Regions from separate parts of the Clostridium sp. JN-1 genome, predicted to be linked through region 2. Evidence: a T-box and tRNA genes for the amino acid it is inferred to sense, from the RefSeq annotation. Region 2 holds a T-box; the other holds one or more tRNA genes.
The links. A T-box is a leader RNA that pairs with one kind of tRNA and senses whether it is charged. The one in region 2 lies ahead of ileS (isoleucine--tRNA ligase), so its partner is inferred to be a tRNA-Ile.
Positions count from the first base shown of each region.

Region 1: it encodes a tRNA-Ile, which carries the amino acid that the T-box ahead of ileS (isoleucine--tRNA ligase) is inferred to sense. The anticodon was not compared.

Region 1 covers NZ_CP033465.1:2,607,598-2,611,022, reverse strand. Annotated here, with positions in the region: rRNA gene EBB51_RS12525 (16S ribosomal RNA) at 223-1,735, shown strand; tRNA gene EBB51_RS12520 (tRNA-Ile) at 1,826-1,902, shown strand; rRNA gene EBB51_RS12515 (23S ribosomal RNA) at 2,147-3,425, shown strand, end outside.
Region 2 covers NZ_CP033465.1:114,598-118,022, reverse strand. Annotated here, with positions in the region: gene ileS (isoleucine--tRNA ligase) at 1-1,299, opposite strand, end outside; T-box leader at 1,392-1,617, opposite strand; gene EBB51_RS00605 (MBL fold metallo-hydrolase) at 1,739-2,371, shown strand; gene EBB51_RS00600 (metalloregulator ArsR/SmtB family transcription factor) at 2,475-2,840, opposite strand; gene nrdG (anaerobic ribonucleoside-triphosphate reductase activating protein) at 2,892-3,410, opposite strand.

The DNA.
Region 1 (3,425 bases), 300 kb from region 2:
TAATTAAAATATTTTTGAATTTTATTTAAAATATTTTCTTGACAATACAAATTCAATATGATAACATATTAGTCGTTGTAAATGTTAGTGAACCTTGAAAATCAAACAGAGAAGAGAATAATAAACCAGCAATTCTTTTGAAAGCTGTGAAAACAGCTTAAGAGTAAGTAAATGAGCTTAAATTGAACTTGAAACTCTGAAAAGAGTTTATATATAAGAAATTAAATTGAGAGTTTGATCCTGGCTCAGGACGAACGCTGGCGGCGTGCCTAACACATGCAAGTCGAGCGAGAGAAATTCCTTCGGGAATGGATCTAGCGGCGGACGGGTGAGTAACACGTGGGCAACCTGCCTCAAAGAGGGGGATAGCCTCCCGAAAGGGAGATTAATACCGCATAAAGTTATTTTATCGCATGGTAAAATAACCAAAGGAGAAATCCACTTTGAGATGGGCCCGCGGCGCATTAGCTAGTTGGTAAGGTAACGGCTTACCAAGGCAGCGATGCGCAGCCGACCTGAGAGGGTAATCGGCCACATTGGAACTGAGAGACGGTCCAGACTCCTACGGGAGGCAGCAGTGGGGAATATTGCACAATGGGCGAAAGCCTGATGCAGCAACGCCGCGTGGGTGATGAAGGTTTTCGGATTGTAAAGCCCTGTCTTTTGGGACGATAATGACGGTACCAAAGGAGGAAGCCACGGCTAACTACGTGCCAGCAGCCGCGGTAATACGTAGGTGGCGAGCGTTGTCCGGATTTACTGGGCGTAAAGGGTGCGCAGGCGGATATTTAAGTGGGATGTGAAAACCCCGGGCTCAACCTGGGGACTGCATTTCAAACTGGATATCTAGAGTGCAGGAGAGGAAAGCGGAATTCCTAGTGTAGCGGTGAAATGCGTAGAGATTAGGAAGAACACCAGCGGCGAAGGCGGCTTTCTGGACTGTAACTGACGCTGAGGCACGAAAGCGTGGGTAGCAAACAGGATTAGATACCCTGGTAGTCCACGCCGTAAACGATGAGTACTAGGTGTAGGAGGTATCGACCCCTTCTGTGCCGCAGTAAACGCAGTAAGTACTCCGCCTGGGAAGTACGATCGCAAGATTAAAACTCAAAGGAATTGACGGGGGTCCGCACAAGCAGCGGAGCATGTGGTTTAATTCGAAGCAACGCGAAGAACCTTACCTAGACTTGACATCCCCTGAATTACCTGTAATTAGGGAAGCCCTTCGGGGCAGGGAGACAGGTGGTGCATGGTTGTCGTCAGCTCGTGTCGTGAGATGTTAGGTTAAGTCCTGCAACGAGCGCAACCCTTATCATTAGTTGCTACCATTAAGTTGAGCACTCTAGTGAGACTGCCCGGGTTAACCGGGAGGAAGGTGGGGATGACGTCAAATCATCATGCCCCTTATGTCTAGGGCTACACACGTGCTACAATGGTGAATACAGAGAGATGCAAACCCGCGAGGGTGAGCCAAACTTCAAAATTCACCTCAGTTCGGATTGCAGGCTGAAACCCGCCTGCATGAAGCTGGAGTTGCTAGTAATCGCGAATCAGAATGCCGCGGTGAATGCGTTCCCGGGCCTTGTACACACCGCCCGTCACACCATGAGAGTTGGCAACACCCGAAGTCCGTGGGGCAACCGTAAGGGGCCAGCGGCCGAAGGTGGGGTTAATAATTGGGGTGAAGTCGTAACAAGGTAGCCGTAGGAGAACCTGCGGCTGGATCACCTCCTTTCTAAGGAGTCGTAAGATAGTTAATTCTATCTTAAAAGACTGGTTTAATGTCGATACTCTGTTTGATGCACTAATGTTTATTTTTTTTTGAGGGCTTATAGCTCAGCTGGTTAGAGCGCACGCCTGATAAGCGTGAGGTCGATGGTTCGAGTCCATTTAAGCCCACCATTTGTTCTTTGAAAATTGCACAGAGAAAATAAGTTAAAAGTAAAGCATATTCATGTATATTTATTCTAAAAAGAATATTTATACTGAATGAAGATTAATATAATTAATCGTACTTTGTAGAATTAAAAGATTCTTATAGTTATAGTTGGTGTAATAATATATCAACTAACAAACAAACATTAATAATAGTGTATAACTTATTATTAATGAAATAAAAATTGCTTATAGCAATTTTTAACTTAAAGGTCAAGCTACAAAGGGCGCATGGTGAATGCCATGGCACCAGGAGTCGAAGAAGGACGTGATAAGCTGCGATAAGCTTCGGGTAGGCGCAAATAGCCTGTGATCCGGAGATTTCCGAATGGGGAAACCCACATGACTAACGTCATGTACTTTAAACTGAATTCATAGGTTTATAGAGACAAACCCGGGGAACTGAAACATCTAAGTACCCGGAGGAAGAGAAAGAAAAATCGATTTCTTAAGTAGCGGCGAGCGAAAGAGAAAGAGCCCAAACCAGGAACTTGTTCCTGGGGTTGCGGGTAGATCATAAACACTTTTATTTCCTAATTGAAGAGAGCTGGAAGGCTCCGCCGCAGAAGGTAAAAGCCCTGTAAATAAAAAGAAATTTAAGTTAGATCTATTCCAGAGTACCACGAGACACGTGAAACCTTGTGGGAAGCTGGGAGGACCACCTCCCAAGGCTAAATACTACCTGGTGACCGATAGTGAAGCAGTACCGTGAGGGAAAGGTGAAAAGAACCCCGGAAGGGGAGTGAAATAGAACCTGAAACCGTGTGTCCACAACCGGTCGAAGCACATTTAAGTGCGACGGCGTGCTTTTTGTAGAACGAGCCAGCGAGTTGCGGTATGCAGCAAGGTTAAATACTTAAGGTATGGAGCCGAAGGGAAACCGAGTCTGAATAGGGCGACTAGTTGCATGCTGCAGACCCGAAACCGAGTGACCTATCCATGGACAGGATGAAGCGGAAGTAAAATTCCGTGGAGGTCCGAACCGCGTTGGTGTTGAAAAACCATGGGATGAGCTGTGGATAGCGGAGAAATTCCAATCGAACTCGGAGATAGCTGGTTCTCCTCGAAATAGCTTTAGGGCTAGCGTCGAGATTGAGTAATGGAGGTAGAGCACTGAATAGGCTAAGGGCTGAAAACAGTTACTGAACCTTATCAAACTCCGAATGCCATATACTCGTATCTCGGCAGTCAGACTGCGAATGATAAGATCCGCGGTCAAAAGGGAAACAGCCCAGATCATCAGCTAAGGTCCCAAAGTGTAAGTTAAGTGGTAAAGGATGTGGGATTTCTAAGACAACTAGGATGTTGGCTTAGAAGCAGCCACTCATTTAAAGAGTGCGTAATAGCTCACTAGTCGAGAGATCCTGCGCCGAAAATGTCCGGGGCTAAAACTTACCACCGAAGCTATGGACTCGAAAGAGTGGTAGAGGAGCTTCCTGTATGGATTGAAGCTGTACCGTAAGGAGCGGTGGACTGTACAGGAGTGAGTA
Region 2 (3,425 bases):
CCTTCCTGTCCTTACATTATCAGGATACCACTTAGTATCATTAGTATTTTTAACTAACTTATCCCTTAATGCAGACATTCTTATAAACCATGTATCCCTTGGATAGTAAAGTAATGGAGTGTCGCATCTCCAACAAAATGGATAAGAGTGTTTAAACTTTTCTGATTTATATAATATATTCTTTTCTTCTAAGTATTCAACTATTTTAGGGTCTGCATCTTTTACAAACATACCTTTCCAGTTTGTAACTTCATCAACAAAACGTCCTTGAGTATCTACTAAATTTATAAATGCAAGATTATATTTTTTTGCCGTATTACTATCATCTTCACCAAAAGCAGGAGCAGTATGAACTATACCTGTACCATCTGTTAAAGTTACATAGTCTGCATGAACAACACAAAATGCCTTTTTACCTTGTTCTGGTTTAACAAAATTAAACATCCGCTCATACTCTAATCCAACTAGTTCTTCTCCTTTGAACTTTCTAACTACTTCATATTCACCTTCAAGTTTATTAAGAAGAGCTTCAGCTAATATTAAGTGTTCTCCATTATTAATTACTTCAACATAATCATATGCCTTGTTAACTGCTAAAGCCACATTACTTGGTAATGTCCATGGTGTAGTTGTCCATGCAAGCATATATTTATCTTGACCTTTTAACTTAAATTTTACATATACTGAAGTTTCCTTTACATCCTTATATCCTTGGGATACTTCATGTGAAGACAGTGCTGTTCCACACCTTGGACAATAAGGTACTATCTTATATCCCTTGTATAAGAGTCCTTTATTCCAAATTTGTTTTAAAGCCCACCATACTGATTCTATATAATCATTATGATATGTTACATATGGTTTCTCCATATCAACCCAGAAACCTGTTCTTTCAGACATCTCTTTCCACTCACTTACATAAGTGAAAACACTATCCTTACACTTTTTAGTAAACTTTTCTACACCATACTCTTCAATTTGTGGTTTTCCAGATATACCAAGAGATTTTTCAACTTCAAGTTCTACTGGAAGTCCATGAGTATCCCATCCTGCTTTTCTCAAGACCCTATACCCTTTCATAACTTTATACCTAGGTATTAAATCTTTCATAACTCTTGTTAGTACATGACCTATATGTGGTTTTCCGTTTGCTGTTGGCGGTCCATCGTAGAATGTAAAATACTCTCCATCTTTATTTAGATCAAAGTTCTTTTTTATAATTTGTTTATCGTCCCAGAGTTTCATTATGTCTTTTTCCATCTCGGCAAAACTTCTAGTGTTGTCAACTTTTTTATACATATAACCTAGCCCCTTTCTGTTTACATATGTAATATTTTACTATTTTAACCTTTTTGTTATTTATAATACTTAAAATCAAAAAACTTCATCCAAAATAGGACGAAGTTTTATTCGTTATACCACCTATGGGTAACATTTCAAGTACAAATATACTCTATCCTTAAACGCAGGACTGCGAAGAAACTTACTAACTACTCTAAGTATATTCAGTTTCCTAACTCCCAGGTGATTTTCTTTAAGATTATCCTGTGGTTTCTCACCATTTCCACTCTCTGTAAGTAACTTATCTTAAATACTTTTCCTGTTCAACATATTTGATAATTACAATTTCTCTTTATTATATTATAACGTTTTTTTCTTGTCAATTTTTTTAAACTGTGAAAATTAGGTTATAATATAATTAAAATTTATAACTTTTCATTAAGTTAGGAGTGATTTTATGATAATTAAATGGCTTGGACATTCTTCATTTTTAATAGAAAATTCTAATGGTAAAAAAATACTTACTGATCCATTTGATGAAACCGTTGGATACAAGTGCTGCAGTGAAAAGATTGACATAGTTACAATAAGCCATCATCATTTTGATCATGATTATGTAGACAATTTAAAGTGTGATAATATCATTGATAAAACAGGCACATTCAATATATGTGACATCAATATAAAGGGAATACCCTCATATCACGATAAAGTGAAAGGTGCAAAACGCGGTAAAAATATTATTTTTACTTTTGACATAGATGGATACAAAGTATGCCACCTAGGAGACCTTGGCTATGTTCTTTCAAGCAATGAAATACAGCAGATGGGACCTATCGACATTTTAATTGTACCTATAGGCGGAAATTATACAATAAATGGCAGTGAAGCTTCCGAACTAGCTAAAGCAATTAAAAGCCATATAGTAATACCTATGCATTACAAAACTCCATTACTTTCATTTGAATTGGGCGGGCTTGAAAATTTTCTAATTCATATGAAAAATGGCGATAGGTTAGGCAGTAATACTCTTGTTATTGATAAGCCGCTTAAAGAGTTAAACGCAGTAAAAATTTTAAATTATAAGTAATTAAATTTAATAGAAAATTTTAAAAAACAGGCTGACAAATTAAATTCAAAATTTGCCGCCTGTTCTTGTCAAGCTTTAATTTAATTGTTTTTACATACTGCAATCAATTATGCTGAATGTGTTCAAGCCCTGCATTAAATAATTGAAATATGTGTTCATCATCTAATGAATAATAGACAACCTTACCTTCCCTTCTGAACTTTACCAAATGTGCAGATTTCAAAATTCTAAGTTGATGAGATATTGATGATTGACTCATCTGCAAAACTTGTGCAATATCACAAACACATAATTCTGTTTTGAATAATGCATATATTATCTTTATCCTAGTATTGTCTCCAAGCACTTTAAACAAATCTGATAACTTTAAAAAAGTTTTTTCTTCAAGCATATTATCTCTAACACATTCAATACAATCCTTATGAATTTCACTGCAATCACAAACTTCTATTTTTATATCATCCTTCATCTTCTCACTCCTACATATGAAAATACATTCATATGCAATTATATATGTGTATTAAACTTTTTTCAATAATACAACACTTCCCAATTCAAGAGTTTTCTTAACATCTATGATTCTTTGATTAGAAGATCCCTTGAATTTAAGATTTGGATCATATTTTTTTTCATCAAACTTGCCATCTACTAATACATCTATGCAATTTAAAAGTCTATTCCACCCTTTTACTTTATTTCTATTTTCAAAAATGTATTCAAATACATATCCTGTATAACACCATATGTTTAGTCCAAATTCTTTTATTTTTTCACCCATATAAGAAAATTCTTCTGCCTGTTCAAATGGATCCCCACCAGAAAAAGTAACCCCATGCAGCATTGGATTTTCTTTTACATCCTTAAGCAGTTCATCCATATCTTTTAGCTCTCCACCATCAAATGCATGTGTGGACGGATTAAAACACCCTTTACAATTATGTCTGCATCCTTGAGAAAAAAATACTCTTCTTATTCCAGGACCATTTACAAGACTCTCATAAGTTATTCCAGCTAATCGTATAGTTTTAATTTGTTCCATATTAAACTATTACTG